One region of the uncultured Desulfobulbus sp. genome, then DNA from elsewhere that is predicted to be linked to it. Evidence: riboswitches for the same ligand, from Rfam matches in the RefSeq annotation. Region 1 holds a riboswitch; each other region holds the start of a gene.
The links. Region 1 has a riboswitch for cobalamin ahead of thiC (phosphomethylpyrimidine synthase ThiC). Riboswitches for the same ligand answer to the same signal wherever they lie in the genome.
Positions count from the first base shown of each region.

Region 2: it holds a riboswitch for cobalamin, as region 1 does, so the genes downstream of both, ACHZCX_RS13450 (sirohydrochlorin cobaltochelatase) here and thiC (phosphomethylpyrimidine synthase ThiC) in region 1, are expected to answer to the same signal.
Region 3: it holds a riboswitch for cobalamin, as region 1 does, so the genes downstream of both, cobU (bifunctional adenosylcobinamide kinase/adenosylcobinamide-phosphate guanylyltransferase) here and thiC (phosphomethylpyrimidine synthase ThiC) in region 1, are expected to answer to the same signal.
Region 4: it holds a riboswitch for cobalamin, as region 1 does, so the genes downstream of both, ACHZCX_RS13645 (sirohydrochlorin cobaltochelatase) here and thiC (phosphomethylpyrimidine synthase ThiC) in region 1, are expected to answer to the same signal.

Region 1 covers NZ_CAXXTL010000002.1:1,878,265-1,882,859, forward strand. Annotated here, with positions in the region: gene ACHZCX_RS12600 (alpha/beta hydrolase) at 185-451, opposite strand; gene ACHZCX_RS12605 (cold shock and DUF1294 domain-containing protein) at 622-1,236, opposite strand; cobalamin riboswitch at 1,436-1,646, shown strand; gene thiC (phosphomethylpyrimidine synthase ThiC) at 1,738-3,057, shown strand; gene cobT (nicotinate-nucleotide--dimethylbenzimidazole phosphoribosyltransferase) at 3,138-4,202, shown strand; gene ACHZCX_RS12620 (methyltransferase) at 4,199-4,595, shown strand, end outside.
Region 2 covers NZ_CAXXTL010000002.1:2,059,402-2,063,996, forward strand. Annotated here, with positions in the region: gene ACHZCX_RS13445 (cache domain-containing protein) at 1-753, opposite strand, end outside; cobalamin riboswitch at 1,028-1,208, shown strand; gene ACHZCX_RS13450 (sirohydrochlorin cobaltochelatase) at 1,630-2,529, shown strand; gene ACHZCX_RS13455 (serine protein kinase PrkA) at 2,759-4,595, shown strand, end outside.
Region 3 covers NZ_CAXXTL010000002.1:1,127,494-1,132,088, forward strand. Annotated here, with positions in the region: gene cobT (nicotinate-nucleotide--dimethylbenzimidazole phosphoribosyltransferase) at 1-508, opposite strand, end outside; gene cobC (alpha-ribazole phosphatase) at 517-1,116, opposite strand; gene cobS (adenosylcobinamide-GDP ribazoletransferase) at 1,113-1,889, opposite strand; gene cobU (bifunctional adenosylcobinamide kinase/adenosylcobinamide-phosphate guanylyltransferase) at 1,900-2,565, opposite strand; cobalamin riboswitch at 2,587-2,722, opposite strand; gene ACHZCX_RS09300 (CAP domain-containing protein) at 2,824-3,258, opposite strand; gene ACHZCX_RS09305 (ATP-binding protein) at 3,451-4,595, opposite strand, start outside.
Region 4 covers NZ_CAXXTL010000002.1:2,104,019-2,108,613, forward strand. Annotated here, with positions in the region: gene ACHZCX_RS13640 (iron ABC transporter permease) at 1-974, opposite strand, end outside; gene ACHZCX_RS13645 (sirohydrochlorin cobaltochelatase) at 974-1,876, opposite strand; cobalamin riboswitch at 2,048-2,236, opposite strand; gene ACHZCX_RS13650 (hypothetical protein) at 2,320-3,162, opposite strand; gene ACHZCX_RS13655 (pyridoxal-dependent decarboxylase) at 3,159-4,595, opposite strand, start outside.

The DNA.
Region 1 (4,595 bases):
TCGGACCGTACTCTCCACTCCTTACCACGACAGCAAGCCGCCCCGCCATGACAAAAGATATCTTGGCGTGCTGCCGGGATAAGACGGATGATCCGGCGAACGCTGGTCAGGTTCAAACAAGGTTGATGTGGATAGCCGCCTGCCCGTGAGGTCCGTTGCAAGGCAAGGGCGGTTTGATATCGACTTAAAGGAGCGAGAGCACTGCTGCCGCAAAGGCGAGCGGCTCTTCCTGGGGCAGATTGTGGCCCGCCACCGGAATCAACCGGCGCTCATAGGCGGATCTAAAAAATCGGTGGTGCTCCTCGGAACCGGCGGCGGGGAGGACGCCGTTTTCACTGCCGTGCAGGACGATGGCCGGCACGGGTATCCGCGGCAGATCGATCAACCGCCGTTCGGTTGCCTCAAAGGCGGGGTCGCCGTTCACCAGGCGGAGAGAAAGCAGGTGGGCCACTCTCCGCATAGGCGATGTTGAGGGAGTCTGTTTTTATGTGCTTGATCATTGTTCCTCCTCCATGCACCGTCAAATTATTGTGCCGGTTGGTTGTCCCGTGACTTCCAGAGCTAGAGAAACAACGGGGACGTCTGACCTAATCAAATCGCTCACATTCGATTTCCGTTGAATTAGAGCCCCAACAGGAGTGAATGAAGGAAATGTTTGCCGGCTGGAGAGAGCAGCGCTGCCAGCATAGTCGCGTTGAGAACGACTGTTGCCCAGAAGATTACTTGGAACGATTGTTTTTTCGATTTGTGGCGCAGAAGTCGTTGCGCAATTATGGCACCAGGCCATCCGCCAAGGATGCTGAGCGTATGTAGACGGATTTCTGAGGTCCTCCAATCATTGAACTCAGCCGCCGACTTGTCAAATCGGTACACGATGAAGGTCAGCAAGCTGGCACAGATATATACGCCCAGAACCGGCAGTAGCAACAAGTCGCGAACAACCAAGCCAGTGATTGCCGTTAAAAAGAGAATTGCCAAGATCACAAGCAGCACGTCTACAACTATCGCGTTCCTTCGCGGATCACTCTCCCCTTGAAAAAGCACATTCTCGGCCCATGTTTTCCCGCCAACCGTCGAAACGATCTCAAAAGTGACGATCTCGCCGACAGTCGGCATTCGGGATCGTTGTGACAGGCCATTTTTATGGACGAAAATATCAGGGCCGCCGCCATTGGGGGTTATGAATCCGAACGCTTTCTCTGCTTTCCACTTTGCTATTTTTCCTTGAATTCGCATGTTGGTTCGCTTGGTTATTATTGGGCGCAACTACTTTGGCTGTCCTGATTTTGCCGGAAGGGAACTTTTAGCCTGATTAGAATAAGCTATTTTAAAACATACTACGACATCCTGATCCATTCAAATGAGAACTCCATCGCACCTCCTCCAGAGGAAGAAAAAAAACCTCGTTTTCGAGATTGTTTTTTTGATCTTGAATATGGTAGTTTGCCGCACCTGTTGAAGCAGGCACAGATACAGACAGTTCTATAAACGGAACACGGTGCAAATCCGTGACGGTCCCGCCGCTGTAACCGGAATAAGGGGTCGCACTCCTTGCGAGGAAGCCACTGATCATCCTTGATGATCGGGAAGGCGCGATCTGGCAGTATCCGGAAGTCAGAAGACGTATAGATCAGTTCGACTTGGGAACGCGATGGCAAAGGGTTTCAAAAGGATACTCCCCTTTTGAAGCCCTTTACTTTTTTCCGCTTACAGACTGTCGCAACGTACGGAGGATACATGAAAACCCAAATTGAGTATGCACGCGAACACACCCTGACCCCGCAGATGAAAACCGTGGCCCGGGATGAAGGCCTGAGCACGGAATACATCCGGGAAAAGGTGGCGGCCGGCGAGATTGTCATCGCCAACAATCCGCGCCGCCCCGGCCAAAAAGTGATCGGCATCGGCACAGGATTGCGGACCAAGGTCAACGCCTCCATCGGCACCTCGTCGGACATCTGCAACCTGGAGGCGGAAATCCGCAAAGCCCAAATTGCCGAGGAAGAGGGGGCCGACACCCTGATGGAACTCTCCGTTGGCGGCGATCTGGACCGCATCCGCCGCGAGGTCCTGGCCCATACCCGCCTGCCGGTGGGCAATGTGCCGCTCTATCAGGCCTTCAAAGAGACCGCCCGCAAGTACAAAGATCCCTGCAAGCTCGATCCGGAATTCCTCTTCGAGCTGATTGAGCGCCAACTGGCTGACGGCCTCAGTTTCATGGCCATCCATTGCGGCATCAACCAATACACCATCGAGCGGTTGCGTAAACAGGGTTTTCGCTACGGTGGGTTGGCCTCCAAGGGCGGCACCTTCATGGTGGCGTGGATGGACGCCACCGGCCAGGAAAACCCACTCTATGCCCAGTTCGACCGGGTCTGCGGCCTGATGAAAAAATACGATGCGGTCCTTTCGCTGGGCAACGGCATCCGCGCCGGGGCCATCCACGATAGCCACGACCGGGCCCAGATGGCGGAGATGATCATCAACTGCGAACTGGCGGAACTTGGCCGGGAGATGGGCTGTCAGATGATGGTCGAAGGGCCGGGCCATGTGCCGCTCGATGAAATCGCCGCCAATATCCAACTGGAAAAACGGATGAGCGGCAATGCCCCCTACTATGTGCTCGGGCCTCTGCCCATGGACAGCGGTGCCGGGTACGATCACATCGTTGCCGCCATCGGTGCGGCCAATTCAGCCCGGCATGGGGCGGATCTGGTCTGCTATATCACCCCGGCCGAACACCTGGCCCTGCCCAATGAGGACGATGTCCGCGAAGGCGTGCGCGCCACTCGGCTGGCGGTCCGCGTCGGCGATATCGCCAAGTATCCGGAGCGGCGCGACAATGAAAAACAGGCCGCCATGGCGCGGCGGGACATGCGCTGGCAGGATTTGGAGAAATATCTGCTGTTCCCGGAAAAAGCCAAGCAAATCAGAGAAGAACGCGCCCCCGAGGCCAACGACACCTGCACCATGTGCGGCGATTTCTGCGCCATGAAAAAGGGGATGGAGGTCTTCCGCCAGGATATCAGCGGCGACAAGATTTCCGTCCCCGGTTGAGCGCGGCTTGAGCGTAGTGCACCCATCGGCCCACACCACCCAATCAAACACCGAATATAATCCACCACCAAGGCATCGATATGCAACTCGTCCAGCAGACCATCAACGCTATCCGTCCTCCGGACACCACCATCCACCAGGCAGCCTTGCAACGGCTCGCCGACCAGGCCCGGCCCCAGGGGAGCCTGGGCATCCTTGAGCCGTTGGCCGCCCGGTTGGCGGGCATTGCCGGCACGCTCGATGTCCGGTTTCGCAAAAAAATGATTGTCACCTGCGCCGGCGATCACGGCGTGGTCGAGGAGGGGGTCAGCCTCTTTCCCCAGGAAGTGACACCGCAGATGGTCTACAATTTTGTCCAGGGCGGCGCTTCGGTGAGTGTCCTCGCCGCCCATTCGGGGGCCGAGGTGCGGGTCGCCGACCTGGGGGTGAACCATGATTTTCCTCCGGACCTGCCTATCTTTCATCGCAAGATCGGCAAGGGGACAGCCAATTTTACCAAGACACCGGCCATGAGCCGGGCTGACGCGATTCGTTCGGTGGCGGCGGGGATTGAGATTGTCAATCAGCTGGTGGACCGGGAATCCCTGGACCTGCTCGGCACCGGCGACATGGGCATCGGCAACACCAGCCCTTCTTCGGCGATCATCGCCGCCTTCTCGGGCCTGCCGGTACGCACCGTCACCGGCCGGGGAACCGGTATCGATGAGGCCATGCTGCAGAATAAGATCGCGGTGATTGAGCGGGCGCTCGCCCTGCATCACCCCGATCCCACCGACGCCTTGGATGTGCTGGCCAAGGTCGGCGGCTTTGAAATCGGCGGTCTGGCCGGGCTGGTGATCGGTGCAGCCGCCCGTGGCATTCCGGTGCTCTGCGATGGGCTGATTTCCACTGCTGGTGCCTTGATCGCCTGCGAACTCGCCCCTGCGGCCAAGGCCTACCTCTTTGCCAGCCACAACTCGGTGGAGATCGGTCACCGCTGCATGCTGGAACGGATGGGCCTCACGCCTCTGCTCAATCTCGATTTTCGGCTGGGCGAGGGCACCGGCGCGGCGGTGGCCATGCATCTGCTCGATGCCGCCACTCGGGTGCTGGCCGACATCAAAACTTTTGCCGAGGTGGGCATCCGCAACGCCCAGGAGGGATGATGCAGGCGGAGGACCGCGGCTCGCCGTTTCTCGCTTTTTCCGATCTGCTGACCGGATACCGGGGCTCCGCTGTTCTGATGCTGGCCCATGAATCTGGACTGTTTGACCTCCTTGCTTCCCAGGGCGGTTTCGCCGAGGAGATCTGCGCCGCTATCGGCTGGGATCTCGAATATGGCCGCCGCTTCCTCGACTGCCTTTGCCAGTTGGGGTTCTTGGGCAAAGAGGAGAACCGCTACGGCCTGAGCCCAGAGGCCAAGCCCTACCTGGAGCGCCATTCACCCCACTCGCTGCGACGGACATTGGACTTTGAACAGCAACTGCGCCTGTCCTGGAGTCAATTGGACGCTACCCTGAAAACAGGCGGCCGGATCTTTGCCGCCGGCGACAAGTCCC
Region 2 (4,595 bases), 180 kb from region 1:
GAACCGCTCGTTGCTTTCTTCCAGCGCCCTCAGCAGACTTTCCCTTTCCTCCGAGATGATGCGCCGAACCCGATCCGCCAGGACCGTGTGGCGGATGATGTAAAACGCCAGAAAAGAAACAAAGAGAAGGATGACGGTGGCGATGGCATTGAGTTGTTTGGCGATCAGGCCGATCTCTACGTTGACGTCCTCAACGTAGAGGCCGGTGCCGATGATCCAGCCCCAGGGTTCGAAGCCTCTGACATAGGAGAGTTTGGGGACTATTTTGGTGGGGTCGTCCTGCCACTGAAAGCGGTAATCGACATAGCCCGCCCCCTGGGCCTTCACCACCTTGACGAATTCTTCCAGCAGATTTTTTCCTTTGGGATAACGGACGTCGGGGACTGCCTCGCCATGGAGATCGGGCCGGTAGGGATGAACAACGATCAGGGCCTGCATATCGTTGACCCAGAAATAATCTTTGTTCTCCGGCCCGTACCGAAGATCTCGAATAATACCCAGGGCTGTTTGCTGGGCTTTTTCCCGAGTCATCTGGCCGGTCCGTTCCATTTTTTCGTAGGAAGAGACCATGTCCCAGACGATGGTGTTCAACTCCCGCAGCATCTCCCGTTTTTTTGTCAGGAGATTGTCCTTGAGGGAGGGGAGGATGATGACAAAGGTAGCGGTAACGAACAGAGCAATGGTGAGCAGGGCCGGGAGGGCGATCCTGATGGAAATGGCGTGGGCAAATCTTCGTTTTTTAATCTTTTCCATGCACGGTACAGGCTTATGCTCTCATGATTGGCGATAAAAGGGAAGGTGGCGATCGGCGGCCGCTGCGAAAGAATTCTTGCCCCGTTTCGAACGTTGTCTGCACCGGCGGGACCGCATTCAAAATCACCATTTCTTGTAGCACCATAACGATTACCGCTGAGATCAGCAAGGATTCTTGCTCGCTTTTACCCGCAAGCCATTGGCACTTTAGAGCGGCTAAGGCTTCCACTCCCCGTCTGAAAATTCGACTTGACTTTCCCGGTCTGATCAGGTTTTTTAAAGGCAGGTTTCAGGTTCCTTTCGAGGAATAATTGGGAACTCCGTGGAAATCGGAGACGGGCCCGCCGCTGTAACCGGGGACGAACACCGCAAAGATGTCACTGGCCAAGGTCGGGAAGACGCGGTGGGAGGATGAACCGGGAGTCAGAATACCTGCCTGAAACGTGACAGCCTCCCTCCGCGGATCAGGGGGACGGCGCCGATACGTGGATAAACTAGGGCATCCCCGAATCATTGAAGAATGATCCGGGGATTTTTTTTGTCTGCGGTTACGGCTGCAATCCCGGATCAATACGGTGGAAAGCTTGGCAACACTCCCAGAGTGAGGCCTGCCTTTCCTCGGAAGAACGGCTCTTTTTTCTGTTGGTGCAGCTTTTCAGGAGAAGAGGGTCTGACGGTTTGCCATGTCCGGGATGTCCGGCAGTGAGACTGTTTGCCGACGGGATCACTGCCGTATCTCCCCAGCCCCTTGCTTGCTGTCCGGATACTTTCAGGAGGTGCCGGAGTCGTTCGACCCGCCGTCGTTTTCACGGTCAAAAGCCGGGATGGTCCTGGCTGTGCCCATGTTCTTCAGACTTTTCGAGGAGGTCGTCCACAATGTTTCATCGCGCCCAACATCTGCTGCTTATTCTGACATTTATGCTCATCACTCCCTTGGCCTGCTGGGCCGGCGAGGCTGCCCACGGTCCTCAAGCCAAGGCCGGCAAGGGACCAGCCATCCTGCTGGTCACCTTCGGCACCAGCGTTCCCAGTGGCCAAGCGGCTTTTGTCAACATCGAGCAGCAGGTGAAGAAAGCCTACCCTAATACGGAGATCCGTTGGGCCTACACCTCGCAAATTATCCGCAAAAAACTGGCCAAGCAAGGAACAGTCCTCGATTCTCCGGAAATCGCGCTGGCCAAGCTGATGGACCAGGGGTATACCCGGGTCGTGATGCAATCGCTACACATGATTCCAGGTGCCGAGTTCCACGAAATCTATACCAACGGCAAACTCTTTGGTCAGATGGCTGGGGGCTTTGACAAGGTGATGGTGGCCTATCCGCTCTTGTCCAGCGATGAGGCCATGGAAAAGACCTTGCAAATAGTGGCCACCACGATTGTGCCCAAGGAGCGTCAGGCTAATGAGGCTGTGGTGCTCATGGGACACGGCACCCATCATCCCAGTGACGCCATCTACTCGGCCTTGATGCTGAAGGCCCAGAAGATGGACGCCAATATGTATGTCGGCACGGTGGAGGGCCACCCTTCTTTTGACGAGGTTAAAGAGGCATTGGTTAAGAAAGGGATCAAAAAAGCCTACCTTGTCCCCCTGATGACTGTAGCCGGCGATCACGCTATGAACGACATGGCTGGCGACGAACCCGATTCCTGGAAAAGTCAGTTGACCAAAGCGGGCATTGAGAGCGTGCCCGTGCTCAAGGGGTTGGCCGAGTTCGACCCGATCGTTGATCTCTGGCTGGAAAATCTGAAAACAGCCATGCAGCATGTGCAATAGGCACGATTAAGGCATCAAATTCTCTGAGGCAGTCCCATCGTTTCGTTGAACTGCCTCTTTATTTTTCAGTTTTTCAAGGAGACCCGCCGCACTCCTCCGCCCCTTTTTCTCACCGCCGATAAAGCAGTGACAGTTACAATAACTCCTTGAATTTCGTCAAAGTTACAGCGATAATAAAGATATAATCCGCTGTGGCCAACATATCCATACCTCGTCAAGGAGGCGCATGATGACCGACCCCAAGAACAATTCCCTTCATCACCACATTCTTGCTGTCAAAAAAGGTGAGCGTGTCTTTGAAAACGCCTTTCAGAGCGTCAGTCGGATGATTCTGGACAAGGACATTAACAAGGTGACGGTCAATGGGAAGAGTACCTTTGACTTCACCATCTTTCGCGAGGGCAAGAAACACATCATCGGCATGTACGACGAGATCAACTCCTTTGTCTCGTTCGTCAAGGATGCCTCCCAGGGCGGCTCGTCCAAGGAAATGGCCTTTGTTTTAGTGGGAGAGCCCGGCAACGGCAAGACCTTTTTGGTTGAGTACCTGTGCAGCCTATACCGCGATTTCCTCTCCCTGCCGAAAAACAAAAAATATTCTTTCCGTTTCACCAATCTCGACCGGATCGGCACTTACGGCGGCATTAAGGCGATTGAATCGCAGACCTATGAGGATCCGATGGTCCTGGCGCTGAACCTATTTGACACCCGCGCCGAAACCACCAATTACCTGGCCAAGAAATGGAAGGTCAGTGACAAGGTCCTGGCCCAATGGGCCGATAATTATCGGCCGTTGGGCGCCTGCTCCGCTTATATCTGGAACGATATCAGGATGATGACCAATGGCGATATCGAGGAGATGCTCAAATGCATCGAGCTGGTACCGGTGCCGTTGATCGAGAGCCTGGGGACGGTTACCGGCAAGTACCCGGCCAAGGACAAGATCACCTCATCGGCGGTCGACCTCCTGGGCGAAGAATCGATTCAACGGCTGCTGCACATCAGCGATACCAATAACCCCTTTCGTTTCGACCTGCGGCGGGGCGCTCTGGCCCGGGTAGCCGGCGGCGGTATCCATTTCAGCGACGAGATTTACAAGAACAAGAAAGATCTGGTGCAGGTCTATCTCGGCATCATTCAGAACCGGACCATCGAGATTGACGGCTACAAGTGGCCGATCGACACCTTGATCGTCGCCACCAGCAATAATGCCGAATTCAACCGCTTTCTTGCCGAAAAGGAGGAGGCGCCGATCATCGACCGCTGCCGGATCTGTTATGTCTCCCACAACACCAACTACCGCCAGCAGCATGCCCTGACCAGCTACGCCATCGGCAACGAGTCCAAGACCACCCTGACCGGCGACACCATGCACCAGGACCCGAACCTCAACTACGCCGCCTCGGTGGCCGTGGTCCTGACCCGGCTGCCTCGCTCGGAGAAATTGACACCGATCGAGACCATGAAGCTTGCCGCCGGCGAGGTGGCGGGTGAAAAGAGCCTCAAAACGCTCTCTGAGGTGATCGACACCCTCAATCAGGAACACGACATCACCAAACGGTTCGGCCAGAAGGGGCTCGGCCAGCGCAACCTGGGCCGCTCGATGCAATTGATGCTGGAGAGCTCGGAGACCAACGAAGGCCGCTGCATGTTCGCTTACGACGTGTTCACCGCACTTGAGCGGGTGATTCTCGACTATGTCTCCGAGGTTGCCGATCGGGCCAAGTTCCTCGATGATCTCAAGATCGCCAAGGGGCTCTACCGCGAGCGGATTATGACCGAGATGTTCAACGCTTATATGGACGAACCGTTGGCTATCCGCAAGGACGTAATCAACTACGTCAACATGATTATCGGCATCGATGCCGAGAATTTAGGCGCGGACCGAATGTGGAAATATAAAAATCCGCAGACCGGCGAACTCCTGGCCCTCAAGATTGATGAGCGCTACATCGATTCGGTCGAGGCCTGTCTGGGCTTGAAGATCCGCGAGCAGAAGGACTCGTTCCGCACCTCGATCCGCAAAATCTACGGGCAGAAAATCTCGGTTAACCCGGACTATGATT
Region 3 (4,595 bases), 750 kb from region 1:
TCAGATCGTACCCCTGGTCGATGGCCGTATTGGTCACTTCGATCCCCACCTCGATGGCGCGGATGGCCTCTTCCCGGCTCATCGCTGGCTCTTTGAGGAAATTGGCCGTGCCGTAGCGGATTTTGCGGTTGAGCACCCTGGGCAGATCGACATCGACCTGGATGCCGATATCAACGGCAATGATATCGGCCTTGGCATAGTTGGCGAGGAAATTCACCCCCATGCGGCCGGAGGTGACAAAGTCGGCGCCGATGCGGGTGATATCCTGGGGATACATCGCAACCCCCTCGGCACAGACGCCGTTATCGGCCATCATCACCACAATCGCCTTCTTGCTGATCGCGTTATGCACCTTGCCGGTGATCCCGGCAATCTGGCGGGCGATGTCTTCGAGCTTGCCGAGGCTGCCCGGCGGCTTGAGGCAGTAATCGATCTCCTTCTGGGCGGCGGCCATGACCACCCGGTCGGTGGGCCGGATGGCCTCCAGGGTCTGCTTAAGCAAGTGCATAGTGTGCCCTACCTGTAGTTAAAACGGATGAGAATGGGCAATTGGCCCATGATTTCGATCTCGCACAAGGTGGCGTTATCGACCTTGAACTGCCAGTAGCCCTTGGAGACCGATTCGCTGAAGAAATGGGCCAGGAGCGAACGGATGCAGCCGCCGTGCGAGACCACCGCCACCCGCTTGCCCGCATTATAGCGGACGATCTCCTCAACCACGCTGATCACCCGGTGCTTGAAGGCGGGGAAGGCCTCGCCGCCGGGAATCCGGGTTTGTTCCCAGTCGGTCAGCCACAACTTCCAGATATCGGGATACTGCTGGGCGATCTCGGAGAAATGCATGCCCTCCCACTCGCCGAAATGGAACTCCTGGAGACTGGAATCGGTGATGACCTGCGCCTCCTCACCAAAAACCAGCGAAGCGGTTTCCACCGCCCGCGAGAGGGGGCTGGAAAAGATGGCATCAACCTCAAGGGCGTTGAGCCGCTCGCCAAGGGAGGCGGCCTGCAGGCGGCCATGATCGTTGAGGGGCGTATCGGTGCTGCCCATGAGGACGCCGGTTTTGTTCGGTTCGGTTTCGCCGTGGCGAATAAGATACAGTTTGGTCGGGTTCATAATAAAAATTTCCAGACAAGAAGAAAAACAAGGAAGCTGAGAATTTCGGCCAGCTCAATACTGGCACCGATGGTGTCGCCGGTGATGCCGCCCAACCGCCGCTTGAGGTAGGCGGCAAACAGAACAGCCAGGAGGATCGGCGGCAGATGGAGGATGAGAACCACCAGGGGAACCAGCGACGGGTGCACCCCCCAGAGGAATAGAATGGAGGTCACCAGAAACAGGGACATCAGGGTGGCGGCCGCCGCCTGGGCCAGGCCGGTCTGGTTGACATAGTCGCCGATCCCTCGCTCCTCGCGGGCATAGCGGGCCGCCGCCGAATGCCAGGTCAGGGCCACCCGGCCGAGTACCGGGGTGATCAACACGGCCGGCACGCCGCCGGTGCCTGGAATAGTCTGAAGGAGGATGTACTTGAGCAAAATGGTGAGCACCAGGGCGATCACGCCGTTGGTCCCCAGAGTGGAATCGCGCATGATCTCGAGCATCCGCTCGCGGGAGCGGTAGCTGAACAGACCATCGGCGGTGTCGGCGATGCCGTCGAGGTGCAGGCCGCCGGTGACGGTAATCAAGCCAATTACCGCGACCATGGCCGCCAGCTCCCGACCAAGCAAGGCATCGACAAGCAGATAGCCAGCGGCGGCCGGCAGCGCGGCCAACAAACCGACCAGCGGCATCCATTTCATGCCCTGGACAAAACGCTCGGCGGTGAATTCAACCTGCACCGGAATTGGATACCGGGTCATGAACTGAATCATGAGAATGAGCGCCCTCATGAAGCCACCTTCACTCTCCCTTGAGCCGCAAGGGAAGACCGGCCACCACCAGATAGACCTCCGAGGCAGCCTCTGCCATCCGCTGGTTGACCCGGCCGGCGCAATCACGGAAAAACCGGGCCAGCGGCGCAATCGGTACGATGCCGTAGCCGACCTCGTTAGTGACAGCGACCAGATCGGCCCGGCTACCGGCAACAGCCCCAATGATGGCCTCGATCTCGGTCATCACATCCGCCTCGACTTCGTTTAACTGGTTTACGGTCGGCTGGTCCCAATCCATGGGATGCACCAGCATCCGGTTGCTGATCATCACCGTCAGGCAATCCAGGAGCATGGCGGCAAAATGAGGGCCTTCGCTGGCAATCACCTCGGAGGGGCCGGTCGTGGTCTCGAAGGTTTGCCAGGATGCGGGCCGCTGCAGCCGGTGCTTTTTGATGCGGTCCGTCATCTCGTCATCAAAGGCCCGGGCCGTAGCGATATAGGCGATATCGGTGCCGATGCCGGCAATCAACTGTTCGGCAAAACTGCTCTTGCCGCTTCTGGCCCCACCGGTGACAAGGATAATGCGTCCCATGAACACACCAAGGAGTAGTTGCCGCGCCTCGCATAGAGAGGCAGCGACATGGTTGATCGAGCAGAGAGATTCTTCAGAGGAGGAGGCGAGAGTCGTTTGCACGGCGCCGGTGTCTCATTCCACGAAGACCCACGTTCAAGAGGAGTGTCTGGCTTTTCCGCTCATCGCGAAATCACAGTTGCGGGACAGCACGGGATTTGCACCCGTTTCCTCCATACGAAAGACGGCACCCAGCCCAGCCGGTGCACAGGCTGTTTATATCGAATTCAGGAAAAAAAAGATAGGGGCAAATAACACGGGAGTGGCACCCTCTGAGGAACACGTCAGCGTAGCCGCTTCAAGTCACAAAGGGCGAGCGGGTTATTTACAGGCGAAAAAGGTGACGTAATTGCCAACCTCGGCGATCCCGACCTTGGAGACCCCATCTTTCAGCATGTTCTGATCATGCCCGCTCGATCCGCGCCAGCCATCGAACTGTTTGAGGGGCGTGCTGTAGTTCCAGCCGACATTTTCGACGCAGAGCCGGCTGCCGGAACGCTCAAACCGCTCGTCGAACTTGTTGTGGCTCATCCGCTTCTGCTGGAACATCGCAAAGCTGTGATTCTTGGCCAGATGGTTGAGATGGGCATCGAACCGCAGCGGATTCAACCCGTTGTCCTGGCGGTACAGATTGATCTGCTCCAGCAGGGTACGACAATACAGCGAGACGCCCTCATCGGGCAACTCCCGGGCAGGCGCCGGTGAGACCGCCAGAGACAACAAAAAAACAGCAACCAACATGACCTTCATATTCATCGATCTCGTTACAAATTGGATAGCAAACCTAGGTGATTCACGTCTTGGTTATTAAATAAGAACGAATGGAGAAAAAATCCACCCGACAGCCACTCCGTTTTTCCCAGCGACTGCCTCGCTCCCAAACGTCGAAGAAATCCCTTTCGTCTTTTTTTAAGCAAAAAAGAGTGCCCATTGGGAGCGTGCCCACGATCACCCTAAAACCTGCCGCACCTTCTGCAGCAGGGTGCGGACGGCAAAGGGTTTCTGGATGAAATCGACGCCTTCGTGGAGCATGCCCTGGTCGGCGATGACATTTTCTGTATATCCGGACATATAGACAACTTTAAGATCAGGAATGCGACTTGACAGCCGCCGATGCAGCTCACGGCCGTTCATCTTCGGCATGACCACATCAGTCAGGAGGAGATCGATGCCAGCCACCTGGGCCGCCCGCTCCAGGGCCACTTCCGGGTTCTCCGCCGCTATGATTCGGTAACCGTGGCCAGCCAGGGTTTCGCAGACCAACTCCAGCACCAAGGCATCGTCCTCAACCACCAGGATCTGCTCGCCACCCCCCGATGCCAGACCCACTTCAACTTCCGCCACCGGGGCCTGCAGAGCTCCTTCGGCCTTAGGCAGATAAATCTTGAAGGTGGCACCGTGGCCGGGCTCGCTGTACACCCACAGATGGCCATGATGTTGCTTGATGATGCCAAACGAGGTCGCCAGCCCCAGCCCCGTGCCCTTGCCGCGCTCCTTGGTGGTAAAGAACGGTTCAAAGATGCGATTGCGGACGGCCTCATCAATTCCCGTCCCGGTGTCGCTGATCGACAGCATAACATAATCTCCCGCTTCGACCTCCGCGTGGTGCTCGGCATAGGACTGATCAAGGTGCGCCTCGGCTGTTTCGATGGTCAGGGTGCCACCCTCCGGCATGGCATCGCGGGCATTGACCGCCATGTTGAGTACCACCTGCTCAATCTGGCCTTTATCCGCCCGAATCGGGACCGGGAGGGGACTGAGCACGGTCCGTACGGTGATGGCCTCGCCGATCAGCCGTTGCAGCATGCTTTCGAAGCCGCGAATCAACTCATTGAGGTCGATGATTCTGACCTCAAGCATCTGTTTGCGGCTGAAGGCCAGGATCTGCCGAGTCAGGTCGGTGGCCCGCCCCGCCGCCTTGAGAATCTGCCCTAGATCGGTGAAGAGCGGATTATCAGGAGGTAACCGTTTCCGCCCCAATTCAGCATAGCCAATGATCGGCGAAAGCAGGTTGTTGAAATCGTGAGCAATACCTCCGGCCAGGCTGCCCAGGGTCTCCAGTTTGCGGTGTTGGCGCACTTGCTCCTCCAGCT
Region 4 (4,595 bases), 230 kb from region 1:
AGCGCGGTGAGTACGCCGATCGGTACCTCGACCGGCAGGACCGCCCGGGTCAGGGTGTCGGCGACCAGCAAGAGCAGGCCGCCGGTAAAAAAGGAGAGCGGGACCAGTAAACGGTTGTCCGGACCGACCAGGTGGCGCAGCATGTGCGGCACGATCAGGCCGACAAAGCCGATGATGCCGGAGACCGAAACCGCAATTGCAGTCATCAGGGTGCTGACCGTGAGCAGGAGAGTGCGCAGCCGGACCGTATTGACGCCGAGCGAGGTGGCGGCCCGATCGCCGGTGGCCATGATGTTGAGGTCGCGGCTGTAAAAAACCGCGGTCATGGTCCCGAAGAGGGCCGTGGGCACCAGCAGGAGAATGTTTTGCCAGGAGGCCCCGGCAAGGCTGCCCATCAGCCAGAAGATGATCAGCCCCACCTGCTCGTCAGCGAGGAATTTGAGAAAACCGATGGCCGCAGACAAGATGGCGGCAACAATGACCCCTGCGAGAATCAGGCTGGTGGAGGAGAGCCGCTTGTCGCCGGAGGCCAGAAAGAGGACCACGGCCAGGGTGCCGACGCCGCCGCCGAAGGCAAAGACCGGAATGGTCACGCCGGACGGCAGGGCCAGGCCGAAAATCTGCAAGACAATCACCAGGGAGGCACCGAAGGCAGCGCCGGTGGAGATCCCCAGGGTGTAGGAGTCGGCCAGGGGATTGAGCAGAATTGCCTGAAAGACCGCGCCGCTCACCCCGAGCAGACCGCCGACCAGGACCGAGGCCAGGATCCGGGGCATACGCACGTCGGCGACCACCGTGGCGGCAACCGGGTCGATGCCCACGGGCAGGGGTTGACTGCTCAGTTTGGCAAAAAGAATGAGAATGACATCGGGGATCGACACCTGGAGGAAGCCCAGGGTGGCCGAAAGGGCCACGGCAAACACCATGGCTCCGCAGAGTGGCAGCAACCAGGTAATGGCGCTCTTGCCGTTCATCAGTCCAGCTCCACTCCCGCATCGGCAGCGGCTTCGGCGGCATGCGCGACAAAAATCTGCACCAGCGGCGTTTCTTCGCCCAAGCCTTTGATCACCGGGATCACCTCGAAACCCTCCCTGGTGAGGATCGATTGCCAGGAGTCTTCCTCCGGGCTGACCAGGTCGCGGGTGGCATGTTCGCCGGCGACGATGAGAAAGGGCTTTAGCATCACCCGGCGTACCCCGTGCAGCCGCAGGCTCTCGACCACCTCATCAAGGCTGGGGAATCCTTCGACCGTGGCAATCAGGGTCAGCACCCCGGGGTAGAACTGCCGCATGCGGGCCGCAAATTCCAGGTAGAGGCCGCCGGAGGGGAAATACTGGTTGCCGTGGCCCATGTAGACCAAGGCCGCATCGTGGCTTTTTGCCAGGGCCGCGTCTTCAGCCAGGGCCTGGGCAACGATGCGGATGTCGTCGGCATAGGCGCGGTGGAGGCTGTAGGCTCCAAGCAGGGGCCGGCCGAGGGCGATTGTTTTAAAGGGCCGCCAACGCGGCTTCATGGTACGGATTGAGGCCAGGCCGCGGACATAGGCCGCCAGATCGTGAAACTCCTCGGCTGGGGCAACGTGGGTTGGCTGGACGATCAGGGTGTCAAACCCTTGATCCTGGAGATTGGCTATGGCGGCGAGGATGCCCTGAATGGCAAGGATATCCTGGGGGATATCGGGATGCGCCTGCAGGTAGGCCGGGTCGGTGGCGCGCTTGCGCCAGATGCGGCGGATCTGGTTGGAGGTGAAGGCCAGGCGCACCGGGGTCTGGGGATACGCAGTTTCCATGGCGGTCTTGATGGTCAGCAGCCCCTTGAGGGCCGCTTCCACCGTGGTTCCGAACATGGCCAGCACAATCGCCTTCCTCTGTTGCACCAACGCCTCCCTCGGTTGACGGAAAAAAGGTTGCCGGGCGATGTGTCCTCGCGCCCCTGTTTTCCCTGGGTTTCCGGTCCGGAAATAAAAAAATCCCGGACCAATGATCTTGATCCAGGATGTCCCTTGTTTACCGCTGGAGTCTGTCGTCCGAGCTTGCAGCCGGCAAGGTCGGGGTCTTACTGTTCAGGCAGGTCTTCTGACTTCCGGATCACTCTCCTTCCGCGCCTTCCCGTTGTCAGCAACAACAGTGGCCATCATGCGGAATTTGTCCCCGGGTACAGCGGTGGGCCCGTTCCGGTCTTGAACCGGATTCCCTTTTCATCCGTTGATACGGACACCTGAACACAGTGCGGCCCATGGTACCTGCCGCTCCCGATGAAGTCAAGCCGTGAATCGCTGTCAATCTGGAAAACACGGGGAACAGCGTTCCCACGGAGGACTCAGGCGTTGTTGCCTTCGGTAAAGTGGCGAGGAGAGCTGTTCACCAAGGCGGGCAACAGGGTTTGCACCTCAAGGGTGGTCCATTCCGGATGACCGGAGAGGGTGGCCACGTTGATCTGATTGAGTCCTCGGGCTATCTCCTCGTAGCTCTTTCCTTTGGACCGCAGCCGCTGGATCGAAGCCGAGAGCTGGTCGCGGCTGAATACCTTTTTTTCCCTACCGAGTTTCTGTAAAGTCTGCTTGTTCTCTGCCGGAGGGGGTGTTTCAGGCATTTCCAGGGTCAGGCCGTTGTGCGGCAATTCAACCGCCTCGTAGAGGTCGAATATCTGATCCTCCGGGAGCGTGTTTTTGTCGTGCGCGCTTTCGGCAGGAGTTGGAATGTCGGCGGTGACAACGGTGGGCATGGGTTTGTATTCCAGTTGCAAGCCGACCATCAGCCGCATGAGGTCGTCGATCTGCCGGTCGCGGCGCGCCAGCTGCTCCCGCATGTCTTCCAGTTGATCGCGGAGCAGTTCGATCTGCTCCTTGTAGGCAAGCAGCAGATCGTTTAAAAAGCCGTCGTGCTGGCTGGTTTGTGCCTGCCGCCCGGCGATTCCGGCTGCTTTGGTCTCGCCCGTAGCCATCTCTTCGCCGTCGCGAGCATAGGTAGCGAGCAGCTGCCTTCCCTGGTCCCACCGTTCCAGGTCGGCGTAACGGAAGCGGACCTCCTGCTTGCCGGTCACCGGGTTAAGGATCAGTTTGTAAGGTAGACCTCTTTTCCGGTACCGGCTGATGGATTTGGTCGATACATTGAGAAAATCGGCCGCTTCTTTCTGGGTTACCATGTAATCATTGTCACTCATGCCTGTCTCGTCGTTGATGGGTGATTCCGGCTGTTGCTCTCGGCCAGCAATTCCCGGCCAGTGGCAATGACCGCCTGGAAAAAGTCGTCGATCTGGGGTTTGCCGATGGTGATGTTGGTGATCAGCAGCCGCAGGACCAGTTGGTTGTTGACGAAACCGGTGCCGACCAGGCTGCGGCCGGTGCGGTGCATGCGCTCCCGCAGCTCCAGGTTGAAGGGTTCGACAGGGATATCGGCGGGGGGACGAAAACGGAAACAAATGTTGAACGATTCGCGGGGCACGACCATCTCAAGTTCGTTCGCCTGATGCACCTGTTCCTCGGCATATTGACACAGTTCCAGATAATTTTCCACCCTTTCGGCCAGCCCGGCCTGACCGTAGAATTTCCAGTCGAGGAACCACTTGAGGCTGTCGACCCGCCGGCCGCATTGCAGGGATTGGGTGCCGAGGTCGCGGATTTCACCGTCCTCGCCTTCGCGGAAGATGTAACTCTCGTCGCCGGCGCTGCAGACCTCTCGGAGAATATCGGGGCGATGGTTGAACAGCAGCACGTTGCACATCAGGGCCGTACCCAGCATTTTGTGAAAATCCAGGGTGAAGGAATCGGCCTGTTCGAGATCTGGCAGGTACTGTTGCCGGAGTCGATCGCTGAAGATCACCGCCCCGCCCCAGGCGCCGTCGACATGCAGCCAGAAATTGTACCGGTCGCGCAGGGTCAGCAGCGGCGGCAAGGGATCGTAGGAGCCTCGCACCGTGGTTCCGGCTGTGGCGGCGACAAAAAAGGGCAGGCCGCCCGAAGCGGTGACCTCGGCGAGCCGTTGCTCCAAGGCGGGTACGATCAACCGGCCATGGTCGTCCACCGGAACTTTGATCAGGTGCTCGGCACCCAGGCCGAGGATATTGGCGGCCCGGTCCATGGAGTAGTGGGCGTCGGCGTTGACAAAGGCAAACAGTTCCTGCCTGCCGAAGAGACCTCGTTGTTTGGCCTCCGGGTACACACTGTTACGGGCGGCCATCATGGCGATCATATTGGCGTTGCTCGAACCGGTTGTCATCTGGCCGGTTCCGTGGTCAAAACCAACCAGCTCCAGCATGGTCCGCAGCAGGTATTTTTCCATGAGGGTCGACACCGGGGCGGTCTCATAGGTGCAGGCCGAGGTGTTGGTGATGGCGGTGATCATCTCGCCGATCACCGAGGGCAGGTTGGCCCCGGACCACATCCGGTTGACGTAACCGGGATGACCGGTTTTGACGGCGTGGGCCAGGTACAGCTCCACCCAGGTGAACAACTCCTCCCAGTTGCCCAGACCCCGATCTTCCTCGAGGTGCAGCACCCGGCGCAAGTCGCTGGGGTCGAGATATTCGACAAACGGACCGGTCTCCCGTTGCTGGTGGTAACGGGTGATGATCTGCAATAACCGCTCGAAGATTTT